DNA from 2 places in the Devosia sp. LjRoot3 genome. Region 1 is predicted to be linked to the other one. Evidence: riboswitches for the same ligand, from Rfam matches in the RefSeq annotation. Region 1 holds a riboswitch; the other holds the start of a gene.
The links. A riboswitch is a leader RNA that binds a small molecule or an ion and turns the genes downstream of it on or off. The one in region 1 is predicted to bind cobalamin.

Region 1 (4,692 bases):
ATGAGCAATATCTCGTCCGTTCCCTCGATCGCCAAGGGCAATGACGACAGCCACGCCATCGGCCTCGGCGCGATGAACCTGCACGGTTATCTCGCCCGCGAACGCATCTTCTACGGCTCGGAAGAAGGCGTCGATTTCACCAATATGTACTTCTACACGGTGACCTATCACGCCATCCGTGCATCGAACCTGATCGCCACCGAGCGCGGCCAGACTTTCAAGGGCTTTGAAAAGTCGAAATACGCCAATGGCGAATATTTCGATAAGTACATCCAGCAGGAATGGAAGCCGGCGACCGAAAAGGTCCAGGGCCTCTTCGACACGGCCGGCATCCACATCCCGACCCGCGAAGACTGGCTGGAACTCAAGGACCTGGTCATGGTCCATGGCATGTACAACCAGAACCTGCAGGCCGTGCCGCCGACCGGCTCGATCTCCTACATCAACCACTCGACCTCCTCGATCCACCCGATCGTGTCCAAGATCGAGATCCGCAAGGAAGGCAAGATCGGCCGCGTCTATTATCCGGCCGCCTTCATGACCAATGACAACCTGGACTACTACCAGGATGCCTATGAGATCGGTCCCGAAAAGATTATCGACACCTATGCGGCGGCCACCCAGCACGTTGACCAGGGCCTGTCGCTGACCCTGTTCTTCCGTGATACCGCGACCACCCGCGATATCAACAAGGCGCAGATCTACGCCTGGAAGAAGGGCATCAAGACCATCTATTACATTCGTCTTCGCCAGATGGCGCTGGAAGGCACGGAGGTACAAGGCTGTGTCTCCTGCGCACTCTGACAAGAAAGCTGCCAAGCCAATGAATATGCAATTCCGGCCGCTCAACCGCGTGCGCGCCATCAACTGGAACCGCATCCAGGACGACAAGGACCTCGAGGTCTGGAACCGCCTGACCTCCAATTTCTGGCTGCCCGAAAAGGTGCCGCTCAGCAATGACATCCCGTCCTGGGCGACCCTGAACGCGGTCGAGCAGAAGCTGACCATTCGCGTTTTCACGGGCCTCACCCTGCTTGACACCATCCAGAATGGTGTCGGCTCCGTCCGCCTCATGGCCGATGCGGCAACGCCCCACGAAGAAGCGGTTCTTTCGAACATCTCCTTCATGGAAGCGGTGCACGCCCGCTCCTATTCGTCGATCTTTTCGACCCTGTGCTCGACGCCCGACGTCGACGACGCCTATCGCTGGAGCGAGGAAAACACCTTCCTCCAGCAGAAGGCGACGCTGATCATGCAGCAGTATGACAGCGGGGATTCCCTCAAGAAGAAGATCGCCTCGGTCTTTCTTGAAAGCTTCCTGTTCTATTCCGGCTTCTACCTGCCCATGTACTGGTCGAGCCGTGCCAAGCTGACCAACACCGCCGATCTCATCCGCCTCATCATCAAGGACGAGGCCGTGCACGGCTACTATATCGGCTACAAATTCCAGCGCGAAATCGAACGCCTGCCGGAAGCGCGCAAACAGGAAATCAAGGACTTTGCCTTCGATTTCCTGCTCGAACTCTACGATAACGAGTCGCGCTACACCGAAGACCTCTATGACGGCGTGGGCCTTGCCGAAGACGTCAAGAAGTTCCTCCACTACAACGCCAACAAGGCGCTGATGAACCTCGGCTACGAAGCCCTCTTCCCGCCCGAAGCCTGCAAGGTCAACGCGGCCATTCTTTCCGCCTTGTCTCCCAACGCCGACGAAAACCACGACTTCTTCTCTGGCTCAGGCTCGAGCTATGTCATCGGCAAGGCCATCGCCACCGAAGACGAAGACTGGAATTTCTGAGGTTTTGCTAGACTTGCGCCACTAGGCGCTCCAAACGCAGGTCACGCGGGCCGGAGATTTCCAGCACGCGTGGCCCATCGGCAAATAGGCCAAGCTCGTCCTTGCGAATGATGGACTTGAGCCGCGCATCAACCTTCTTGCGCAGCGCCGGATATTCGATCGTTACAGCAATATCGTCCGGCTGCATCAGCGGCACGAAGACCAGCAAGTCGAGCCGCGCCAGGGCCTTTTCGATGCGCGTAAGCAGCTTGCCGGTGGGAAACCATTCAAAACCTTCGGCTTCGCTGACCACCTCAAGATAGGCGAGGAAGTCGATCGGGCTGCGATCGAAGACGATCAACGGCTCCTCAGCCTCCGACAGGATCAGCGCGCAGCTTCTCTCCAACTGAACTTCGAGATCGGCGCTGGTTGGGCCGTCGGCGAATGGCACTCCCTCCTCGGCCATGAGCCAATAGGGCTCCGGCACCAGCAGGGCGTCACGCCGCGCCGCCACAAAATCTTCCACCAGCGTGGTCTTCCCCACGCCATGCGTTCCTGTCACTGCAATCCGCATGCCTTGCCCTCCACGGGCACAGGTAAGGGCGACGCCCTTTGCGGACAAGCAGGAAAACGGGCTGCCTATAGACACAGAAAGGGACGCCCGTTGAGCGTCCCTTTTCTTTAGGCGTTGGGTAATGAGCCCCCAGGCCGAAGCCCGGGGCACTCACCACACGGGGACCGCGGAGGACGGCGCCCAAAGGTTTGCGATCAATCGCCAGTGGTGGGGGACAGCGACTCGGTCACGCAGAGCGTCTTGTCGGTGAACGAGCAGTGATCGGGGGTGGCGGCGAAGGACGGGGCGGCAACGCCGGCAACCATGACAGTGGCGAGGATCAGGGCAAAAATCTTCTTCATTTGGTGTCTCCGTGTGTTGTGTTGACGAGAGACAAGCTAGGCCCCTGCACCTTTCCTCAAGATGGCCCCAAGGTGAAAGGAACGCGCGCCAGCATGAACTCTCGGGCAAGGAAGCTGACCTGAAGGTTGCGCATGCTCCCGATAGGTCCCGCACCGCCACGGCGCCCGGAGCAAGCCATCCCAATTTTCCGCCTCACATCGCAAAATTCATATAAAGACATCTTTATATCCTTATTGACTTATGTCATCCGCTGCGCCATCCTCATCCTGTCCATGGTCCCCGCGAGGGGATAACAGGGAATCCGGTGTGGCCCTGGTCTAGTCCGGAGCTGCCCCCGCAACTGTTGGCGGAGACGGGTGTTCAAAAGTCCACTGGCCCCAAGGGGTTGGGAAGGCGGACACCCGGTTCGATCCGCGAGCCAGGAGACCTACCATGGACGTGAATATTCCGCTTTCAGCCGATCGGGTGGATCGGTCAGAGGACATGTCGATGAGTTTTTCGCACCACTTCCGAATGCGACGCTGACCGCGAGGTCAGCTCCCCCAAACCAACCGATCCGTCCGCACTGACTTAAGCCGGACGCAATCCCTCATCCCAGCGCCTGAACCGCGCCGTGCATGCACGCGCCGGCTCGCGCCCCTGTCGCATTGGACCAAACCATGACCCGTTCAGCCAATCTCGGTTTCCCCCGCGTCGGCCTCCACCGTGAACTCAAGAAGGCTCAGGAAAGCTATTGGAAGGGCGATATCGACGCCGCCGCTCTCCACGCCGTCGCCAAAGACCTGCGCGCCCGTCACTGGAAGCTGCAGCAGGACGCCGGCATCGAAGTCATCCCCTCGAACGATTTCGCCTATTACGACCACGTCCTCGACACGTCGATCCTCGTCGGCGCCATTCCGCCGCGCTTTGTCGATATTACCGACCCTGACCAGCTCTATTTCGGCATGGCCCGCGGTACCGCCGCAGCTCCGGCCATGGAGATGACCAAGTGGTTCGACACCAATTACCACTTCATCGTGCCCGAGCTGCATGAAGGCCAGACCTTTGCGCTCAATGCCGCAAAGCCGCTCGCGCACTATAATGAAGCCAAGGCCCTCGGCATCGACACCCGTCCGGTTATCGTCGGCCCCGTCACCTTCCTCAGCCTTGCCAAGGCCAAGGACGAAGGCCTCGACACGCTCGACCTGATCGACCAGCTGATCCCGGTCTATGCCGATCTCCTCCGTCAGCTCGCCGCTGCCGGCGCCCAGTGGGTGCAGATCGACGAGCCCGTCCTCGTCCTCGACCTCTCCGACAAGCAGAAATCTGCCTTCAAGAAGGCTTATGCCGCGCTCGGCAAGGCCGGCCCCAAACTGCTGCTCACCACCTATTTCGGCGCCCTGCTCGACAATACCGAACTCGCCGCCACCCTGCCGGTTGCCGGTCTCCATATCGACCTCGTCCGCGCCCCCGAACAGCTCGATGCCGTGCTCGCCGCCCTTCCCGGCGACAAGGTTCTCTCGGTCGGCGTCGTTGATGGCCGCAATATCTGGCGCACCAATCTCGACACGGCCTTCGGCTTTGTCGCCCGCGCCTGGGACAAGCTTGGTCCGGATCGTCTCGAAATCGCCCCCTCCTGCTCGCTGCTCCACAGCCCGGTCGATCTCGATGGCGAAACCAATCTCGATGCCGAACTAAAATCCTGGCTGGCCTTCGCCAAACAGAAGCTGAACGAAATCGCCGCCCTGACTCTCGCCCAGAAGCAGGGCCGTGGCGCAGCCAAGCTCGCCTTCGACGCGTCGGCCGCTGCCGCTGCCGCCCACAAGGCCTCGCCGCGCATCCACAAGGCAGCGGTAAAGGCCCGCTCGGCTGAAGCGATCAAGCTCGACCGCATCTCGGGCTTCCTCGCCCGTCGCGACAAGCAGCGCGCCCGCTTCAACCTGCCTTCCTACCCCACCACCACCATCGGCTCCTTCCCCCAGACCAAGGAAGTCCGCGAGGCCCGCGCCGCCTTTAAGAA
Region 2 (4,692 bases), on a different contig from region 1:
CTCGGCGCTCTGACCGGCCAGCCCGCCAATGGCAATCCCGATTTTGACATCGTGCTGTCGATCCGCCTGCCGCGGGCCATCACCGCGTGCCTTGCCGGCGCGGCGCTTGCTGTTGCGGGTCTGCAGATGCAGACGCTGATGCGGAATCCGCTGGCTGACCCATTCGTGCTCGGCATCACCTCCGGCGCGAGCCTTGGCGTGGCGCTGGTTGTCCTCGCCTCGGGCACGGCCATCGGGGCGTTTCTGTCGAGCGGCATGGGCCTCGGTGGCGGTTTTGCCATTGTCGGGGCGGCAACGTTGGGTGGCTTGCTGGTGCTGGCGCCGGTGCTGGCAATTTCCTCGCGGCTGCAAAACCCATCCACCGTGCTGATCTTCGGCCTGATGACCGGTTACGCGGTGTCCGCCTTCGTCACCCTGCTGGTGGCCGGCGCGCGGCCGGACCAGCTCGAGCGTTGGATCGCCTGGGGTTTCGGGTCGTTCAGCGCGGTGACCTGGACCGAGCTGCAGATCCTGGCCCCTGTTGCCGCACTCGGCCTTGCCGTAGCCTGTTTCAGCATCAAGCAGCTCAATGCCCTGCTTCTGGGCGAGAATTATGCCCGCTCCATGGGCCTTAACACGCGGGCCATGCGGCTTCTCACCATGGCGGTGGCGTCCATGCTCGCAGGCGTCGTTACGGCGTTTTGCGGGCCTATCGGTTTTCTCGGCGTTGCGGTGCCGCATATGGCCCGCGCCATGCTGAAAACATCGGACCATCGCGTGCTCGTGCCGGCAACGATCCTGCTGGGGGGGCTGACGGCGCTTTTGGCGCAGCTCGTCTCGCTCCTGCCCAGCCAGTTCGGCGTCTTGCCGCTCAATGCGGTGACGGCGCTGATTGGGGCGCCGGTCGTGGTCTTCGTCATCCTGCGTTCGCGCAGCGGAGTGTTTACGGGATGACGCAAATTCTCGAAGCGCGTGACCTCGTTGTCGGCTATCGCAGCCATGGCAGTACGCGGACCGTTCTGAGCCATATCAATGTGGCAATCGCCCCCGGCGAACTGGTGTGCCTGCTCGGCGTCAACGGCATCGGCAAGTCCACGCTGATGCGCACCTTGGCGCGCATGGAGCCGCCCCTTGCCGGGTCTGTCGAGATCAACGGCACCGACATCATCCGCATGTCGCAATACGACCTCGCCCGCAATGTTGCCATTGTCCTCACCGAGCGCGTCGCGGTTGGTGTCATGCCAGCCTTCAAGCTGGTCGAACTGGGTCGCTATCCGCATGTCGGCTGGTCGGGTCTCCTGTCGGACATCGACCGCGACATCGTCCGTAACGCGATCATCGCTGTCGGCGCGGAACATCTGGCGCATCGCGAAATCAATGAACTGTCGGACGGCGAGCGTCAGCGCATCATGATCGCCCGGGCGCTGGCGCAGCGACCCGCCGTGCTGCTGCTTGATGAACCCGCCGCCTTTCTCGATGTTTCTGCGCGCGTCGAAATGATCGCCACGCTGCGCCAGCTCGCGCGGGAGCAGAATGTGGCGGTGATCCTATCGAGCCATGATCTCGAACTGTCGCTGCGCACGGCCGACACGATCTGGCTGATCGACGGGGCAGGGCGCATGCATATCGGCGCGCCCGAGGATCTGCTTGCTGATGGCAGCGTCGCTGCCGCGTTTTCTGGCCCGAACATTGCCTTCTCCGCTGGCGACCGCACGTTCAAGATCCGCAGCCATCCGCATGGCAAGGCTTTCGTCGATGGTTCGAAAGAACGTGTGGGCATGGCTCGGACCGTGCTGGAGCGTGAAGGCTTTGAGATAACTCATTCGCCTGAAGCCGCTCTCGTGGTGGTCACCATGACCGCGTCCGGCTGGGACGCCCAAGGCGGGAACGGGCATTATCAAGGCACAACCTTCGCCGATCTTGCGCGCTTCGTTCGCCAGCAGGCCAAAGCTACATTCCAGACGGAACCTCTATCGTGACCAGTCGTAGTCCTGTCCTAGCCGCCATTGCCCTTCTGGCACTGACCCTGCCGGCCTCGGCAGCATTCGATGCCGAGGGCTGCGTCACTGCATTCGAGCCTGGTACCGACTATTTTGACGCCAAGTCCGGTGTGGACTATGCCAACAATTTTTCCGTCGCCTATTTCGGCCACTACAAGGTCGTGACGGTCGAGCGGCCCTCTCCCGGTGGGCAGAGCGAATCCTATGTGCTGGTGCAATGTGGCACGCCCGAGCCGGAATTGGGCCCCGAGCTTGCCGATGCGCCGCGCGTCACCGTCCCCATCCAATCGCTGTTTTCCGGCAGCACGTCACAAAGCCCCGCCCTCGTGGCCGTTGGCGGGGTGGGTGCCGTCACCGGCGTGGCGCGGCGGGATTTCATCGCTACACCCGAGCTGGTCGAACACATCCAACAGGCCGAGGTCGTCGAATACGAAACCTCTGGCGTGGTCAATGTCGAGGCCGTCGTCGCCGCTGCGCCCGACGTGTTCATGGCCGGTGGTGGTGGCGAGCCGGAAGTGCAGCGTCTTGCGGTGGCTGGCGTGCCGGTCGTCAATTTTGCCGAATGGCAGGAGACCTCGCCTTTGGGTCGGGCCGAGTGGGTCAAGTTCATGGGTCTGTTCTTCAATGCCGAGGAAAAGGCCAATGCGGCCTTTGCGGACGTGGTCGAACACTACGATGCGGCCCTGGCGCTGGTTGCCGATGTGCCGGAGGATGAGCGCCCACTGGTCCTGAGCGGGCAGGCCTTTAACGGTATCTTCTTTGCCGCGGGCGGACAGTCCTTCATGGCTCGGCTCATCCGCGATGCGGGCGGCCGCTACGTCTTCGAGGACGACACCAGCACTGGCAGCTTTCAGATTCGCGATCTCGAACGGCTGATCGTGGCGGCGCGCGACGCAAAAGTCTGGATCCAAGCCTCGATCCACTATCACACGCTTGCCGACATCGCGGCGGAAGACCCGCGACTAGCCGCGCTTCCCGCGGCGGAGGCCGGCCAGGTCTGGATTCCGGATGCCCTGAAAGGCCCCAATGGCGGCGTGCAGTTCTATGAACTGGGAAGCATGCGCCCGGACATGGTGCTGATGGACCTCATATCCATCCTGCATCCAGACAAGACACCGGGCTATGGGCGCATATTCAACCGCTCGATTGCGCTGAACTGACGCCCCGCCGCAAAGCTGTTGTTGAAAGAGATATAAGGAAATCCTTATGTCGTTGACTCTTAATGGTGTCTTCACCATTCTTGGTCGCGTCCATGGTCCCCGCGAGGGGATAATAGGGAAGCCGGTGGGGGAGTGATCCCCAGTCCGACGCTGCCCCCGCAACTGTAAGCGGAGACGAAGTTTCTTGGTCCACTGGCCTATCCGGCTGGGAAGGCGAGACTTCGGCCTGATCCGCGAGCCAGGAGACCTGCCATGGAAACGGAATCCATATCAGGCTGATCGGGCGGATCGGCGAGAGGACCAGATCGATGACGACAAATCGCATCCGCTTTCTTTCGGGCCGCTAACCGCGGCGCCTACGATCTACTGTTTCCAATTTCTTGCTCAGCCCGCGTGTCCCGCCAGCCGCCAGTGCAGCATTGCACTTGCTGGAGCCCGCTGAGCGGCCCTGCCGAAGAAAGCCTCTACCCATGCGCTTCAAGCCCCACGTTTCGTCCCTCGCCCTTCTCACCGCCATGCTCGCCACGGCCCTGCCGACCGCCGCGCAGCAAACAACGCTGGATGTCCTCCGCATTACAGCTGCTGGCCTGACGCCGTTTGAGGAGAAGGAAATTGGTCGGTCCTACACTGTGATCGATGGCGACCAGATCCAGTTGTCGGGCACGCCCTATGTGGCTGATGTCCTGCGTCAGGTGCCGGGCTTTGCGGTGTCGCGCACGGGCTCGCCTGGCGGCCTAACCCAGGTTCGCGTCCGCGGCGCGGAAGGCAATCACGTCCTTGTCCTGATCGATGGCGTCCCCGCTGGCGATACATCGAATGGCGAGTTCGACTTCGCCCGACTGCAAGTCGCAAACATCGAGAGAATAGAAATCCTGCGCGGGCCACAGAGCGCGTTCTGGGGCTCGAACGCTTCAGGCGGCGTCGTCAATATCGTTACCAAGTCAGCAGACGAGCCGGGACTGCACGGCAGCCTTGCTGGTGAGCTCGGCACTGACGGGACGAAAATGACCAGCGGTTCTCTGGCTTATGATCAGGATAATTTCGCAGCGTCGGGTTCGCTCACTCTCCGTCACACGGACGGGTTCAATGAGGCGCTTGCGGGCAATGAACTGGATGGCGCCAGCCATATCGACGCAAATGCCAGGTTCAAGGCCGAATTGACGCCAAGCCTGACGTTGGATGGAACAATCCGATATGCCAAGCTCGACGGAAAAACCGACAGTCAGACCTGGCCTTCTGGTGTTGTTCTCGATTCAGACGATAAGACAACGTTCGATGAACTGTTTGGATCGCTTGGCCTTGGGTGGGTTAGCGAGGACGGCATCTGGTTCCAAAATGCTCGCGTCAGCGCGGGAACGGTAGAGCGCCAGTTCATCAGCCCGGGTTCAGTCTTTGCCAACACTGGAGATCGGCAGAAAGTGAGCTATCAAGTGGGCCGGCACTTTGCCACACCGGGCTTCCTTGATAGCACCCATACGCTCACCCTGGGATATGACCTAGTGCGCGAAACATTTCAGCAACTCGGTTCACCGACAATTCAAGAGCGCACGGCA

Region 2: another riboswitch for cobalamin. It lies ahead of ACSQ2A_RS14360 (TonB-dependent receptor plug domain-containing protein); the one in region 1 lies ahead of metE (5-methyltetrahydropteroyltriglutamate--homocysteine S-methyltransferase).

Annotation. Positions count from the first base shown of each region.
Region 1 is NZ_CAXUPK020000002.1:457,689-462,380, reverse strand. It holds gene nrdE (class 1b ribonucleoside-diphosphate reductase subunit alpha) at 1-804, shown strand, start outside; gene nrdF (class 1b ribonucleoside-diphosphate reductase subunit beta) at 824-1,798, shown strand; gene ACSQ2A_RS09310 (AAA family ATPase) at 1,806-2,351, opposite strand; gene ACSQ2A_RS09305 (hypothetical protein) at 2,546-2,692, opposite strand; cobalamin riboswitch at 2,950-3,142, shown strand; gene metE (5-methyltetrahydropteroyltriglutamate--homocysteine S-methyltransferase) at 3,353-4,692, shown strand, end outside.
Region 2 is NZ_CAXUPK020000003.1:704,378-709,069, reverse strand. It holds gene ACSQ2A_RS14375 (FecCD family ABC transporter permease) at 1-933, shown strand, start outside; gene ACSQ2A_RS14370 (ABC transporter ATP-binding protein) at 930-1,958, shown strand; gene ACSQ2A_RS14365 (ABC transporter substrate-binding protein) at 1,955-3,139, shown strand; cobalamin riboswitch at 3,216-3,408, shown strand; gene ACSQ2A_RS14360 (TonB-dependent receptor plug domain-containing protein) at 3,610-4,692, shown strand, end outside.